3 regions of the Actinoplanes subglobosus genome follow, and region 1 is predicted to be linked to each of the others. Evidence: riboswitches for the same ligand, from Rfam matches in the RefSeq annotation. Region 1 holds a riboswitch; each other region holds the start of a gene.

The links. A riboswitch is a leader RNA that binds a small molecule or an ion and turns the genes downstream of it on or off. The one in region 1 is predicted to bind cobalamin.
Region 2: linked by a shared signal. The riboswitch ahead of ACFO0C_RS26045 (CbtB domain-containing protein) and the one ahead of cobN (cobaltochelatase subunit CobN) in region 1 are both predicted to bind cobalamin.
Region 3: linked by a shared signal. The riboswitch ahead of ACFO0C_RS47275 (ribonucleoside-diphosphate reductase subunit alpha) and the one ahead of cobN (cobaltochelatase subunit CobN) in region 1 are both predicted to bind cobalamin.

What each region holds. Positions count from the first base shown of each region.
Region 1 covers NZ_JBHSBL010000038.1:8,633-13,757, reverse strand. Annotated here, with positions in the region: gene ACFO0C_RS46875 (precorrin-8X methylmutase) at 1-249, opposite strand, end outside; gene ACFO0C_RS46870 (precorrin-3B synthase) at 253-1,899, opposite strand; cobalamin riboswitch at 2,004-2,130, shown strand; gene cobN (cobaltochelatase subunit CobN) at 2,165-5,125, shown strand, end outside.
Region 2 covers NZ_JBHSBL010000019.1:140,601-145,725, reverse strand. Annotated here, with positions in the region: gene ACFO0C_RS26065 (helix-turn-helix transcriptional regulator) at 1-313, shown strand, start outside; gene ACFO0C_RS26060 (maleylpyruvate isomerase N-terminal domain-containing protein) at 310-513, opposite strand; gene ACFO0C_RS26055 (suppressor of fused domain protein) at 540-1,028, opposite strand; gene ACFO0C_RS26050 (S8 family serine peptidase) at 1,025-2,224, opposite strand; adenosylcobalamin (AdoCbl) riboswitch at 2,306-2,459, shown strand; gene ACFO0C_RS26045 (CbtB domain-containing protein) at 2,468-2,662, shown strand; gene ACFO0C_RS26040 (CbtA family protein) at 2,653-3,399, shown strand; gene ACFO0C_RS26035 (histidine phosphatase family protein) at 3,396-3,947, shown strand; gene ACFO0C_RS26030 (GNAT family N-acetyltransferase) at 4,057-4,524, shown strand; gene ACFO0C_RS26025 (GNAT family N-acetyltransferase) at 4,521-4,934, shown strand; gene ACFO0C_RS26020 (nitroreductase/quinone reductase family protein) at 4,991-5,125, opposite strand, start outside.
Region 3 covers NZ_JBHSBL010000041.1:38,949-44,073, forward strand. Annotated here, with positions in the region: gene ACFO0C_RS47270 (ribonucleotide-diphosphate reductase subunit beta) at 1-707, opposite strand, end outside; gene ACFO0C_RS47275 (ribonucleoside-diphosphate reductase subunit alpha) at 707-3,058, opposite strand; cobalamin riboswitch at 3,169-3,381, opposite strand; gene ACFO0C_RS47280 (DUF4334 domain-containing protein) at 3,461-3,928, shown strand; gene ACFO0C_RS47285 (NAD(P)-dependent alcohol dehydrogenase) at 3,933-4,973, shown strand; gene ACFO0C_RS47290 (cupin domain-containing protein) at 4,984-5,125, shown strand, end outside.

The DNA.
Region 1 (5,125 bases):
CGTCACCCCGGAGGCCACCATCTCGGCGTCACACAGGATCGGGGCACCGCCGAGCAGCGCCTTGCGGGCCGCGGTCACCACGGCCGGACTGAACCGGACGTCCTCCACCAGATCCACCATCCCGCAGGCGTGGATCATCCGGACCACCACCCGGGACACGTCGTCCGGCAGCCCCGACAGATCCGCCTCGGCCCGGATCGTGGCGAACGACCGCCGGTAGATCTCCGCGCCGTCGCGCACGTACTCCATGGTTCAGAGCCTCCTAGCCACCGCTATCACGTCTTCCAGCCCACTCGCCGCCGCGTCCCCGGGCCACGCCACCGCCGCACCTCCCGGTCGTGCCGGCGTCGCCACCTCTTCCGGCCGTGTCGGCGCCGTCCTGTCCTCCGGTCGGTCCACTGCCGCACCTCCCGGTCGTGCCGGCGTCGCCACGTCTTCCGGTTGTGCCGGCGCCGTCCTGTCCTCCGGTCGGTCCATTGCCGCACCTCCCGGTCGTGCCGGCGTCGCTGTGTCCTCCGGGGCCGTTGCTGCCGTGACCGGCGCGGAGACGCCGATCATCGGTGGTCGGGCGGCCGGCGTCGATGGTCCGATTAGCCCGGAATCTCCGGACGGTGCCCGCCGTCCGGACGCTGATCCCGCCCGGACGGCGGTGGCGACGTGCACACCCGGCTCACCGCCACCGGCCGGATGGCGAGTGATCAGGTAGCCGTCCGTGGTCGCCTCGGCGCGGACGTGCGCTCCCGCCGGACTGCCGCACGCGCGGGCGCAACCCACCCAGTGAACCGGGAGGCCGTCGACGAAACGGGCCGCGGCGGTCGCGTCGGCGCGCACGTCGGACAGCGATTTCGCGCAACCTGGCCGGCCGGCGCAGGCGGTCACTCCCGACCACGGCGAACCGGGCGCCACGGCGAGACCGGCTCCGGCCAGGCGATCCGCCCAGGCCGGCGCCGCCGCCGGTGGCAGATCGGCAACCACCACGCCACGCCACGGCGTCACGACCAGCAGTTCCGCGGCCTCCAAGACCCTCATCGGCACGCCATCGAGGCGCCCCAACGGCACCAGCGCGGCGACCGCGGCGAGCCCGTCCTCCTGTGGCAGCACCCCGATCAGGTCACCGGGCTCCGGCGCCTCGACGGGCACCGCGACATCCACGGGCACGATCGTCACGCCGGGCGTGACGGTCACCGGGTCGGGCGGCACGCCGAGTGTGGCGGCCAGCCGGGCCGTGATGCGAGCGGGGCCGTCGATGAGCTCGCGCAACCGCCACGCCGCAGCGCTGCCGGAGCGCTGCTCGGCCCGCTCGGCCAGGAACGCGTGGGCGGCGGCGACCATCGTGGGCACGACGTCGTCGTAGCCGGCACGCAGCCCGGTGTCATGCCCGCCGAGCCTGATCACGAACGGTCCGTCGACGGCGGAAGCGGCGGGTGGGCACGGGACGACTGTGGACGGCGGCACCGGGACCGCGGCCACGTCGGAGGCGAGCGGGACCTGGCCGATGGCGAAGAGGAACTTACCGGGCAGCGCGGCCAGGGTGGCGTCAGCCTGGATCGCGAGGTCGAGCCGTCCTACGAGAGCGCGGAGAAGCGATCCTGGAAGAGGCGGGGCCGCAATGTTCCGTACATTATCGTGGGTCGGGGAAGGCAGCAGGCCCGCCGACCGCAACCGGGCCGCCAACGCCGGCGCATCGCCTGGTCTCAATGCTCTGAGCTGGAGATTGGCCCGGGAGGTCAGCTCCAGGCAGCCGTCGCCGAACTCCTCGGCCAGCTCGCGCAGCGAGCGCAGCTGAGCACCGGACAGCATGCCCCCTGGCAGCCGGACCCGCGCCAGCATGCCGTCGGCCGCGGCATGCAGCCGCAGCGCGCCGGGACAGGCGTCGGTGTCCGACGAACGGGGAGTCATGGCCCGGATACTACGGCCGACCCCCGACAGGAATTCACCTCCGTCGTGCGGTGGGTCGGGAGCGTCACAGCGGCCGTTCCGCCTTGACGCGGGACACCGGGGTTCGGAAAGGTTAGGGGCCAACGAGCGGCGACGCCGCGGAGGAAGCCGGTGCGAGTCCGGCGCGGTCCCGCCACTGTCACCAGGGCATTTCTCTGGGAGCCAGGAACTCCGGTCGCCGTGATGTCCGTCTACCCGGGGCGCGGACCCCGAGGGGGAGTGCGCTGTGTTCCTGCTGCTGTCGACGTCCGACACCGACCTGCTCAGCGCCCGGGCCAGCGGCTCGGCCTGGCGCCCGGCCAACCCGGCCCGCACCGCCGTCGACGACCTGCCCGCCCTGCTCGACGGGGCCGACCTCGTGGTGGTGCGTATCCTCGGTGGCCGCCGGGCCTGGGAGGAGGGCCTCGACGCGCTGCTCGCGAGCGGTCTGCCGGTCGTCGTCCTCGGCGGTGAGCAGGCGCCCGACGCCGAGTTGATGAAGCTGTCCACCGTGCCCGCCGGTGTCGCCGCGGACGCGCACACCTACCTGGCGCAGGGCGGTGCCGACAATCTCGCGGCACTGCACGACTTCCTCTCCGACACGGTGCTGCTGACCGGCAACGGGTTCGCTCCGGCGGTCGAGACCCCACAGTGGGGGCTCCTGCCACGCGAGGCGTCCGAGGGCGGCCGGGAGACGGTCGCGGTGCTCTACTACCGGGCCCACCACATGGCCGGCAACACCGCGTTCGTCGAGGCGCTGTGCCAGGCGATCGAGGCCCGGGGCGGCCGGGCGCTGCCGATCTTCACGGCCTCGCTGCGGACCGCCCCGCCGGAGCTGTTGGCCGAGCTGCGCAAGGCTGACGCGCTGGTGGTGACGGTTCTGGCCGCCGGCGGCACCCGCCCGGCGACGGCGAGCGCGGGTGGCGACGACGAGGCGTGGGATGTCGGTGTCCTCGCCGACCTGGACGTGCCGATCCTGCAGGGCCTGTGCCTGACCAGTTCGCGCGCGGCCTGGGAGGCCAGCGACGACGGTCTGTCCCCGCTGGACGCGGCGACGCAGGTGGCGATCCCCGAGTTCGACGGGCGGATCATCACGGTCCCGTTCTCCTTCAAGGAGATCGACGAGGACGGGCTGTCGGTCTACGTGGCCGACCCGGAGCGGGCGCTGCGGGTGGCCGGGATCGCTGTGGCGCACGCCCGGCTGCGGCATGTGCCGCCGGCCGACCGGCGGATCGCGCTGATGCTGTCGGCCTACCCGACGAAGCACTCGCGGATCGGCAACGCCGTCGGTCTGGACACCCCGGCCTCGACGGTCGCCCTGCTCGCCGCGCTCGCGGAGCGGGGTTACCGGATCGGCGACTTCGGGACCTATGACGGCGACGGTCTCATCCACACGCTGATCGCGGCCGGTGGCCAGGATCCCGACTGGCTCACCGAGGAGCAGCTCTCCGAAAACAAGGTCCGGATCTCCGGTGTGGCGTACGAGTCCTGGTTCGTGACGCTGCCGGACGACTTCCGGGAGAGTGTCGAGCGGCACTGGGGCCCGCCGCCGGGTGAGCTCTACACCGACGGCGGCGACATCGTGCTGGCCGCCCTCCGCGACGAGAACATCGTGGTCATGGTGCAGCCGCCGCGCGGGTTCGGGGCCAACCCGGTCGCCATCTACCACGACCCCGACCTCCCGCCGTCGCATCATTACCTGGCGGCGTACCGGTGGCTGGCCGACGAGTTCGGCGCGCACGCCGTCGTGCACGTCGGCAAGCACGGCAACCTGGAGTGGCTGCCGGGGAAGAACGTCGGCATGTCCGCTTCGGACGGCACCGACGCGGCCCTCGGCGACCTGCCGCTGATCTACCCGTTCCTGGTCAACGACCCGGGCGAGGGCACCCAGGCCAAGCGCCGGGCGCACGCCACCCTGGTCGACCACCTGATCCCGCCGATGGCCCGCGCCGAGTCCTACGGCGACATCGCCCGGCTGGAGCAGCTGCTCGACGAGCACGCCAACATCGCCGCCCTCGACCCGGCCAAGCTGCCGGCGATCCGCGCGCAGATCTGGACGCTGATCCAGGCCGCAAAGATGGACCACGACCTCGGTCAGGCCAACCGGCCCGACGACGAGGAGTTCGACGACTTCATCATGCACATCGACGGATGGCTGTGTGAGGTCAAGGACGTGCAGATCCGCGACGGGCTGCACGTGCTCGGTGCGGCGCCGACCGGCGAGGCCCGGATCAACCTGGTGCTGGCGATGCTGCGGGCACGGCAGATGTGGGCCGGCAAGGTGGCCGCCCTGCCCGGCCTGCGGGAGGCGCTCGGCCTGGCCGAGGACGCGTCCACCGCGGAGACCGACCGGGTCGAGGCGGAGGCCCGCGAGCTGGTCACGAGGATGGAGGAGGCCGGGTGGCCGACCACCGTGCCCGACATCTCGGACAATCCTGATGTGGTGCGGGTGCTGGAGTTCGCCGCCACCGAGGTGGTGCCCCGGCTCGCGAAGACCACCGACGAGCTCACCCACGTCCTGCACGCGCTCGACGGTGGCTACGTCCCGGCCGGTCCCAGCGGCTCCCCGCTGCGCGGCCTGATCAACGTGCTGCCCACCGGGCGTAACTTCTACTCGGTCGACCCGAAGGCGATCCCCAGCCAGCTCGCCTGGGAGACCGGCCAGGCGATGGCCGAGTCGCTGCTCACCCGCTACCGCGCCGACCACGGCGACTGGCCACGCTCGGTCGGCCTCTCCGCCTGGGGCACCAGCGCGATGCGCACCGCCGGTGACGACATCGCCGAGATCCTGGCCCTGATCGGCGTCCGCCCGATCTGGGACCCGGCGTCCCGGCGGGTCACCGGGCTGGAGCCGATCACCGCCGAGGAGCTGGGCCGTCCCCGCGTCGACGTGACGGTGCGTATCTCGGGCTTCTTCCGGGACGCGTTCCCGCACGTGGTGGCGCTGCTCGACGACGCTTTCAAGCTGATCGCCGAGCTGGACGAGCCGGACAACTACGTCCGTGAGCACGCGCTGCGCGACCAGGGCGAGCACGGCGACTGGCGACGGGCGCGGACGCGGATCTTCGGGTCCCGCCCCGGGGCGTACGGTGCGGGCATCCTGCCGCTGATGGACAGCCGTAACTGGCGGGACGACGCCGACCTGGCCGAGGTCTACGCGGTGTGGGGTGGGTTCGCCTACGGCCGCGACCTGGACGGGGTTCCGGCC
Region 2 (5,125 bases), on a different contig from region 1:
CGACGACCCACTGCTCGCCGCCGTCTTCGACGTCATCGAGGACCGCTTCCGCGACCCGCTGTCGCTGACCGACGTCGCCGCCGCCCTCGCCCTCACCCCAGGACACCTGACCACCGTCGTACGCCACCGCACCGGCCGCACCGTCCAGCAGTGGATCACCCACCGCCGCCTCCAGGAAGCCCGCCGCCTGCTGACCGAAACCGGACTGCCCGTCGCCACGATCGCCCGGCGCTGCGGCTACCCCGACACGTCGTACTTCATCAAACGGTTCCGCACCCAGCACCAGCTCACCCCCACCCAGTGGCGTGGCTAGACCGCGAACCCTTCCCGCCACCCGCCCGTCAGCGCCTGCGGGGTGACACTCCAGTCGACCTCCCGCCGGGCGGCGACCAGCTGAAAATTACGCACCACCTGGAACAGATGATTCAACAGATCCCGCACCTGGAACTCGGCACACGGCGTCGCCTGCGACAACTGCTCGTCACGGACCCCCGCGACCAGACCGGCGACCACCGGCACACACCCCGCACGGGTGACCGTCAGGCCCGCCCCGGATCCGTCACCAGCAACTCGTCGTCACTGTCGACGTCCCCCGACTGCGCCTCCGCCGCCGTCACCCCCACCAGCTGCAGAAACCGGTCACCGAGCTCCGGATCAGCGGCCAGGATCACCACCGACAGACCCGTCGGCGGCCCGTCACCCTGCGGATGACCCGTGATCGGGCCACCCAGATCCGCCCACTGACCCTCCTCGAACGGCTCCGCCGCCGCATCCGCCAGCACCGCCACCCGGTTCAACAACAGAAACGGCCACTGCGGCGGCTGCGGCTCCACCCCGCGCACCACCCGCACCGTCAACTCGAAACCCTGCCGCTCACCCAGCCCGTACGTCACGAAATGCCAATGCCCGTCCGCCGGATACGCCGACGCGGCCCGTAACGCGAAACCCTCCGCCGGATACGACACATGCCACGGCTCCGCCTGCGGATAGAGCCGGCCCAATGCCTCGGTGACGACGTCCCACATCATCCCGGCATTTGATCATGCGCAGGGGTGTCATGGGCAGAGGTATCGCGCGCCGCCCGCCAACCCCGCCGACGACCCCGGCCCACCACCACGGCCACCAGACCCGCCACCACCGCCAGCCCCGCACCACCAGCAGCGAACAAACCCGCCCGCTCCCAAGCCGGACCCCGCGACGCCACCACCACCGGCACCGGCGACCCGGCCGGCACCGCCGCCACCACCGGACCCGCCTCCTCCGACAACGCCCGATACGGATTCAACAGCCCCACCCCGTACGCCACACTCCGCGGCCCACCCGGCGCCGGATCCACCGACCGCAACAACCGGCCCGTGATCTCCCGCGCACTCTCCCCCGGAAACCGCTCCCGCAACAACGCCACCGTCGCCGACACGAACGGCGCCGCAAAACTCGTCCCCTGCACCGACCGATGCCCCCGCACCGGCGACAACACCGTCACCTGATCACCGAACGCCGCAATGTCCACATGCGCACCCGGCTGCGAATAACCGGCCAGCAACCCGTCCGCCCCCACCGCGGCCACCCCGATCACCCCCGGATAAGCCGCCGGATACGCCACCCCCGCCTCCGCACCACCATTACCGGCCGCCGCGACCACCACCACATCCGACCGCACCGCCTCAGCGACCGCATCCCGCACCGCCGGATCCTCCAACGGCATCACCAGCGAGATGTTGATCACGTCAGCATCCGCCGGACCCGCCGCCCACCGGATCGCCGACGCGAACGCATCCGCACTCGACCGCGACCGCGCGATCTCCTGCTGCCCCCTGCTGTCGGTGTCCTCGGTCACCCGCACCGGAACAATCGTCACCCCCGGCGCCAAACCCTGCACCCCGGTACTCACATCCGGCAGCCCCGCGATGATCCCCGCCACCGCCGTCCCATGCCCCACACAGTCACGCCGCCCGTCCGGAGCACCGTGCAACAGATCCCGCCCCGCCGCGACCTGCCCCTTCAACTGCGCATTACGCACATCCACCCCGGAGTCGACCACCGCCACCCGCACCCCGGCACCGGTCGCCAGACCCGCCAGACGCGCCGGCGCATACGCCCGCAACTCCGCCGGCACCCCCGCCACCACCGACCCCGCACCCAGACACGGCGCCGCCGCAACCGGCCCGGCCGGCACCACCACACCGGCACACACACCCACCACGACCGCCGCCACCAACCGCACCGCACACACCCCCGCACCACAGTGACCGGCGTGGATGCTACCGGTGCCCGGTTGTGCCGGCGGCACCCCGGCCATTAGGTTGAGAACAGCCAATCTGCGGTGTGTGAGGGAAACCGGTGAGAGTCCGGTGCGGTCGCGCCACTGTAAACGGGCCCCCAGCCAGGGGGCCGGTGAGTCAGGACGCTCACGTGCCGCAGGCCCCATCGATCGGGACGCGTCATCCCGTAGGAGGTTGACTCCGCCATGTCCAAGGCACAGACCATCACCACCCCCGCGGTCTCCGGCAAACTCCTCGCCACCGCAGCCGGCTTCACCGGCCTGATGCTCCTGCTGGCCTACCTCGTCGCCTTCGACCAGGGCGCCCTCTCCCAGAGCGGCATGTACCTGCACGAACTCATGCACGACGGCCGCCACCTGCTCGGTGTCCCGTGCCACTGACCCAACCCGGCTACATCCAGCTCCTGCTCCGCGGCCTGCTCGCCGGCCTCATCGCCGGCCTGCTCGCCGGAGGCTTCGCCTACCTCGCCGGCGAACCGCACATCAACGCGGCCATCGCCATCGAAGAAGCAGCCGCCCCCACCGGCGACACCGGCGAACAACCACTCGTCGACCGCGACATCCAGAGCACCGCCGGCCTCCTGCTGGCCACCAGCCTCTACGGCGTCGCCCTCGGCGGCATCCTCGCCACCGCCTACACCCTCCTACGACGACGCCTGCGCACCGGCAGCGACACCCACGCCGCCCTCGGCCTGGCCGCCGCCGCCCTCACCGGCATCGTCCTGGTCCCCTACCTCAAATACCCACCCAACCCACCCGCCGTCGGCAACCCCGACACCATCAACCAACGCACCGCCGCCTACCTCGCCGTCCTCGTCCTCGGACTGGTCGCCGTCTGGGCCGCCGTGCTCGCCTCCCGCACCCAAACCCACCCCTGGCGCCAAGCCGCCGCAGGCACCGCCGCCTTCCTCACCGTCGTCGGCATCGCCTACACGCTGCTGCCCACCTTCCACGAAGTCCCCGACGACTTCCCAGCCACCCTCCTCTGGGACTTCCGGATCTCGTCACTGGGCACCCAGACCATCCTCTGGACCGCCCTCGGCATCACCTTCGCCGCCCTGCTCACCCACAGCACCACCCGCAAGCAGGCCACCGCGGAGCCCATCACCACCGCGTGAACGCACTACGCCTGATCGCCGCCGGACACACCCCCGCACTACGCCGGGCCGTGTTCGGCGGCGACCCGCACCTCGACGAAGCCGGCCACCACGCCACCGTCGCCCTCAAGAACTCACCCGCACTGCTGCCACGCCACTTCCCCGACGACCAGCCCTGGCTGATCGCCCCCACCCACGCCGCCCAGCAGACCGCCACCCTCCTCGGCGCACCCGCCACCACCACCGAACCAGCCCTCGCCGAACCCGACTACGGCACCTGGACCGGCAACACCCTCGACCAGATCGACCCCGCCGGCCTCCACCAATTCCTCACCGACCCCACCGCAACACCCCACGGCGGCGAATCCCTCACCACCGCCACCACCCGACTCACCGCCTGGCTCGCACAAAACACCACCAGCAGACGTACGGCCATCGCCCACCCCCTGGTCATCCGCCTGCTCATCGCCGCCGCCCTCGGCCTGCCACCCAGCACACGCAGCCTCGCCGTAGCCCCCCTCACCGTCACCCGCCTCACCCACCACCACGGCTGGACCCTGCACCTCTGACCAACCGGACCCGCCATACGCGACCCAGCCGAGCCCCTCCGGCGAATGCCGCACCACCAGCGCCACCGCCGCCGCGATCAGCGCCCGCCACTCCGTAAAATCACCGACCGTGAACTACCACATCACCGTCGACGACCTCACCGGCCCCGCCATCGCCGCCCTCCTCCAGGAACACGTCGACCAGATGCGCGCCATCACCCCACCCGAAAGCAAACACGCCCTCGACCTCGACAGCCTCCGCGCCCCCGACATCACCCTCTGGACCGCCCACGACGGCGACCACCTCCTCGGCTGCGGCGCCCTCAAACACCTCGACCCCACCAGCGCCGAGATCAAATCCATGCGCACCGCCGCCACCGCCCAACGCCGAGGCGTCGCCGCAGCCCTGCTGACCCACCTCATCGCCGAAGCCCACACCCGCGGCTACCAGCGCCTCTACCTCGAAACCGGCGCCGACGACTTCTTCCACCCCGCCCGCACCCTCTACCGACGCTTCGGCTTCCAGCCCTGCGAACCCTTCGCCGACTACCGCCCCGACCCCAACAGCGTCCACATGACCCTCACCCTCCAGCCATGACCGACAACCTCGACGCCTACGCCACCCTCTTCGTCGACACCTTCAACCGCCCACCCTGGAACGAGAACTGGCACCCCGCCGACGCCACCCAACGCCTCCACGACATGCTCACCACACCCCGCACCCACACCGCACACACCACCACCGCCGACGGCACCCTCACCGGCTTCGCCATCGGCCACCTCGAACGCTACGGACCCGACGACCACTTCCTCCTCCAGGAAATGCTCGTCCACCCCGACCACCAGCGCCAAGGCCACGGCACCCGCCTCCTGCACGACCTCACCCGGCAGCTACCCCACATCACCCACTGGTACCTGCTCACCGCACGCAACAGCCCCGCCGCCGCCTTCTACCAGGCCCACGGCTTCCGCCCCGCCCACTCCACAACCGTCTACGTACGCCCCTGACCGCGAACCAGGCGGCAGCGCCCCGCCAAGCGGCGAGGCGCTGCCCCTGGCGGGACCTACAGGACGCCGGCCAGCGCCGACTCCTCGTAATCCAGATGCGCGATCAGATCACCGGTCAACGCATCCACCGCCGCCAGCAACTCCTCCCGCGTCAACGCCGGATCCCCCAGCACCGACCGCAACCGCTCCAA
Region 3 (5,125 bases), on a different contig from region 1:
TGCCGCTCCATCTCGGCGTCGAACAGGTCGGGCTCCTCGGCCCGAACCTGGTCGACGACGTCGAAAGCGAACGCCATGTGCATGCTCTCGTCCCGGAACACCCAGTTGGTGCCGGACGCCAGCCCTTGCAGAACGCCTCGCGACCGCAGGAAGTAGACGTACGCGAACGCGCCGTAGAAGAACAGTCCCTCGATGCACGCCGCGAAGCAGATGACGTTGAGCAGGAAGGCCCTCCGGTGCTCCCGGGTCTCCAGCCGGCGCAGTTCGAAGACCGAGTCGATCCACTTGAAGCAGAACTCGGCCTTCCGCGCGATCGACGGGATGTTCTCGACAGCGGCGAACGCCTCGAACCGTTCCTGCTCGTCGGGCACATAGGTGTCGAGCAGATTGAGATAGAACTGGACGTGCACGGCCTCCTCGAACAGCTGCCGGGACAGATAGAGCCGCCCCTCCGGCGAGTTCACGTGCTGATAGAGGTTGAGGACCAGATTGTTCGCCACGATCGTGTCCCCGGTGGCGAAGAAGGCGACCAGCCGTGACACGAGATGCTGCTCGGCCGGTGTCAGCCGGGCCAGGTCGGCGAGGTCGGAATGCAGGTCGACCTCCTCCACGGTCCAGGTGTTCTTGATGGCGTCCTTGAACCGGTCGAAGAAGTGCGGGTACTTCATCGGCCGCAGGGTCAGGTCCATTCCGGGGTCGAGCAGCATTATTGGCAGGCCTCACACGATTCGGGGTTCTCCAGGGAGCAGGCCTCCGCGGTCAGCGCGGGAATGAGCGACACGGTCGCCTGCTGGATCCGCGTCGCCGGTCGCGACCGCAGGTAGTAGGTGGTCTTGAGGCCGGTTTTCCAGGCGTAAAGGTACATCGACGACAGTTTGTTGATGGTCGGCGCGGCCAGGAAGAGATTCAGCGACTGGGACTGGTCGATGAACGGGGCCCGGGCCGCGGCCAGGTCGATCAGGGCGCGCTGCGGCAGTTCCCACGCCGTGCGGAAGAGTTCCTTCACGGAGTCCGGGAGTTCGCCGATGCCCTGCACCGATCCGTCGGCCCGCTTGATCTGCTCGCGGATCTCCGGCGTCCACAGACCACGGGACTTCAGCTCCCGTACCAGATAGGTATTGATCTGCAGGAACTCGCCGGACATCGTCTCGCGCTTGAACAGATTGGAGACCTGCGGCTCGATGCATTCGTAGGCGCCGGCGATCGACGCGATCGTCGCCGTCGGCGCGATCGCGACCAGCAGCGAATTGCGCAGCCCGTGCTCGGCGACGGTCGAGCGGAGCGCTTCCCAACGCGCGGTCTGGGTCAGCGACGCGCCCCACAGATCCGGGTGCAGGTGACCCTTCGCCGCGCGGGTCTCGGAATAGGCCGGATGCGGCCCGGAAACGGCGGCGAGCCCGGCCGACGTCTCCAGCGCGGTCAGGAAGATCTCCTCCTGCACCCGCGTGGAAAGGGAACGGGCCTCGTCGGAGTCGAACGGGAGCCGCAGGGTGAAGAACGCGTCCTGCAATCCCATCAGTCCGAGCCCGACCGGTCGCCAGCGCGGATTCGAGGCCGCCGCCTGCGCCGACGGGTAGTAGTTGATGTCGATGACCCGGTCCAGATGGACCACTGCCGTCCGCACCGTCGCGCGCAGTCGCTCCCAGTCGACGCCGTCGGCGGTGACGTGCGCGCCGAGGTTGATCGACCCGAGGTTGCACACCGCCGTCTCCTCGTCGTTGTTCACTTCGAGGATCTCGGTGCACAGATTCGACAGGTGAATGGCGTTGCCCGGTTCGCCGGTCTGGTTCGACAGCGCGTTCGAGCGGTCCTTGAACGTCATCCAGCCGTTGCCGGTCTGGGCGAGCGTGCGCATCATCCGCCCGTACAGATCCCGGGCCTTGACGGTTTTGACCGCCTTCTTCTCCGCCGCCCGGTAGGCCTCGGTGAAGGCGTCACCGAACAGATCCGGCAGCTCAGGGGCGTCGGACGGGTCGATCAGCGACCAGTCCTCATCGGCTTCGACCCGGCGCATGAACTCGTCCGGAATCCAGTTCGCCAGGTTGAGATTGTGGGTCCGGCGTGATTCCTCACCGGTGTTGTCCCGCAGTTCCAGGAATTCCTCGACGTCCGGATGCCACGGCTCCAGATAGACGCACGCGGCGCCCTTGCGACGGCCGCCCTGATTGACCGCGGCCACCCCGGCGTCGAGGGTCTTCAGGAACGGGACGATGCCGTTCGACCGGCCGTTCGTGCCGCGAATCAGCGCGCCGCGGCCACGGATCCGCGACCATGCGATGCCGATGCCGCCGGAGAACTTCGACAGTTTCGCGACCTGGTGATAACGCTCGTAAATGGAGTCCAGCTCGTCCCTGGGCGAGTCGACGAGGAAGCACGACGACATCTGCGTGTGCCGGGTGCCCGAATTGAAGAGTGTCGGTGAGCTGGGCAGATAGGCCAGTGACGACATCAGCCGGTAGAAGCCGATCGCCTCGCGGGCGTCCGTCGACAGGCCGCACGCGACACGCAGCAGCCAGTACTGCGGTGTCTCGACGACCAGCCGCGACGTCGGGTGGCGCAACAGGTACCGGTCGGCGACGGTGCGCAGCCCGAAGTACTCGAACCGCAGGTCACCGGTGACGTCCACGGCGTCGTCGAGCTTGCGGGCGTTGCGGGCCACGAACGCGGCCGTCCCGTCACCGATCAGGCCGAGACCGTGCGCGTGACGGATCGACTGGCTGAAGCTCGCGACACCGTGGCCGCGGACCTCCTTGTCGACGTAGGCGGCCAGCAGCCGCGCCGCCAGCTTCGAGTACTGCGGCTCCTCACCGATCAGCTCCGCGGCCGTCTGGATCGAGAGTTTGTCCAGCTCGGCGGTGGTCGCGCCGTCGTACAGGCCGCTGATGGTCCTCGTCGCGACGCGCAGCGGATCGACCTCGTCGAGGTCGGTGACCCACAACTCGACCGCCTTGACGATCTTGTTGACGTCGACCGTCTCCAGGTCGCCGTTGCGTTTGCGCACCTGCATCACGTGCCGTCGCTGCTCCGGCACCGCCGTCTTCTGCGGCGTGAGTGTCATGCCCTCTCCTCGCGAGCGGGCGCGTGGGGGCGGACACCATCGGTCCCCGGGCATGCGGGGACGCTTCGGCGTCAGCCGTCCCACGCGGCCTTCGACCGCCGCACGCCACGGTGACGTGCGGCGCGCTGGCAGGTCTTCGGACTCGTGGGCGTCCAGCTCATCCCTACTGGCCGTCGCTTCCCAGGCCTCTCGCGAGGCCCAGTGCTTGATGACGGCGGTCGTTCCCACTCACCGCTGCGGGGCAGTCCCGGTTTTGCACCGGGTTCCCTGTTGCCTCGGGCAGGTCTGTGCGACCTGCCCGAACCAGCTGCGAGAGGCACTATATATGGCCACACTCGGCGACCGTCGACACCACATGGCGTGTCGCTTATATTGGCGGAACGTCAATAAGAGGGGTGGGACATGGACGCCGCAACCGCTCGCCGCCGTATCGCCGACATCCGCGCCGACGCCGGGAAGACCACGATCGACGAGCTCGACGATCTCTGGGCCGCACTGCCGACAACTGGGCCCGACGAGATCCTCGGCTCCTGGCGGGGCAGCGAGTTCGTCAGCGGCCACCGCTTCGAGGGCTACCTGCCGAAGATCCGCTGGCACGGCAAACGCTTCACCTCCCGTACCGACGTCGCCCCGCTCGTCTGCCGCGACGACGACGGCAACCTGTTCGACGACGTCGAACGGGCCAAGGGCGGCGCCGCCCTCTACGCCGTCGAGTTCCGCGGCGAGACGACCGCGACCATGGTCTACGACGGCCAGCCGGTCCTCGACCACTTCAAACGCGTCGACGACGACACCCTGCTCGGCGTCATGAACGGCAAGGGCGTCCTCGACGACGGCCGGCACTACTACTTCGTCCTCGAGAGAGAGTGAGCCGGTGCGCATCCGGGCAGCGCTCGTCGAAACGGCCGGCGGACCGTTCACCCTCCGCGACCTCGACCTCGAACCGCCGCGCACCGACGAGGTGCTGATCCGGGTCACCGCGGCCGGCATCTGCCACACCGACCTCAGCATGCGGCGCCGCTGGCCGGCCCGGATCTCCCCGATGGTCTTCGGCCACGAGGGCGCCGGCGTCGTCGAGGCCGTCGGCGACGCGGTCACCACGGTCACCGTCGGCGACACGGTCGCGGTCAGTTACCGCAGCTGCGGTCTGTGTGAACTGTGCCGCGGCGGGCATCCGGCCTACTGCCTGCTCAGCGATCTCAACATGCGCGGCACCCGCGCCGACGGCAGCACGCCGCTGAGCAGCGGCGAAGACAAGGTCTTCGGCAACTTCTTCGGCCAGTCCAGCTTTGCGACCCATCTGCTCGCCCATCAGACCAATGTGGTACGGGTACCTAGCACCCTGTCACCCACGGTAGCCGCGCCGCTCGGTTGCAGCGTACAGACCGGCGCCGGGACCGTCCTCAACGTGCTCCGCCCCTCCCCCGGCGACACGGTGCTCGTCTTCGGCGCCGGAAGCGTGGGCCTGTCCGCGGTGATGGCCGCCGTCTCGCTGGGCTGCGAGGTGATCGCCGTCGACCCGGTCGGGGCACGCCGCGAGCTGGCCGTCGCATTGGGCGCCACCGGCACCGAGCCCGAGGCCGCCCACCACGCCATCGACACCACCGGCCGTCCCGACGTGATCGCCCAGGCCCTCGGCCTGCTCCGCCGTCGCGGCACGCTCGCCCTGGTCGGGCTCGGTACCAGGGCGGAGTTCGACATCATGACCGTGATGTACAACGGCCTGCGCATCCGCGGCGTCATCGAGGGCGACGCCACCCCGGCCACGTTCCTGCCCCAGCTGGTCGACCTGCACCGGCTCGGCCGTCTCCCGGTGGAGAAACTGATCACCGAATACCCGTTCGAGGCCATCGAATCAGCCGCGCAGGACGCCGCCGCCGGAAAGGTCGTCAAACCGGTCCTGACTTTCGGGTAGACATTGATCCATGACGTATCCACCACCGCGGTATCACGGGATCACCGGCGAGAAGAGCGCACTCCACCGGCCCGCGGACACGCCGCCCGAATTCGTCTACCCGAACAACGGCACCAAGGTGCACTACCTGGCCACCGGCGCGGCGACCGGCG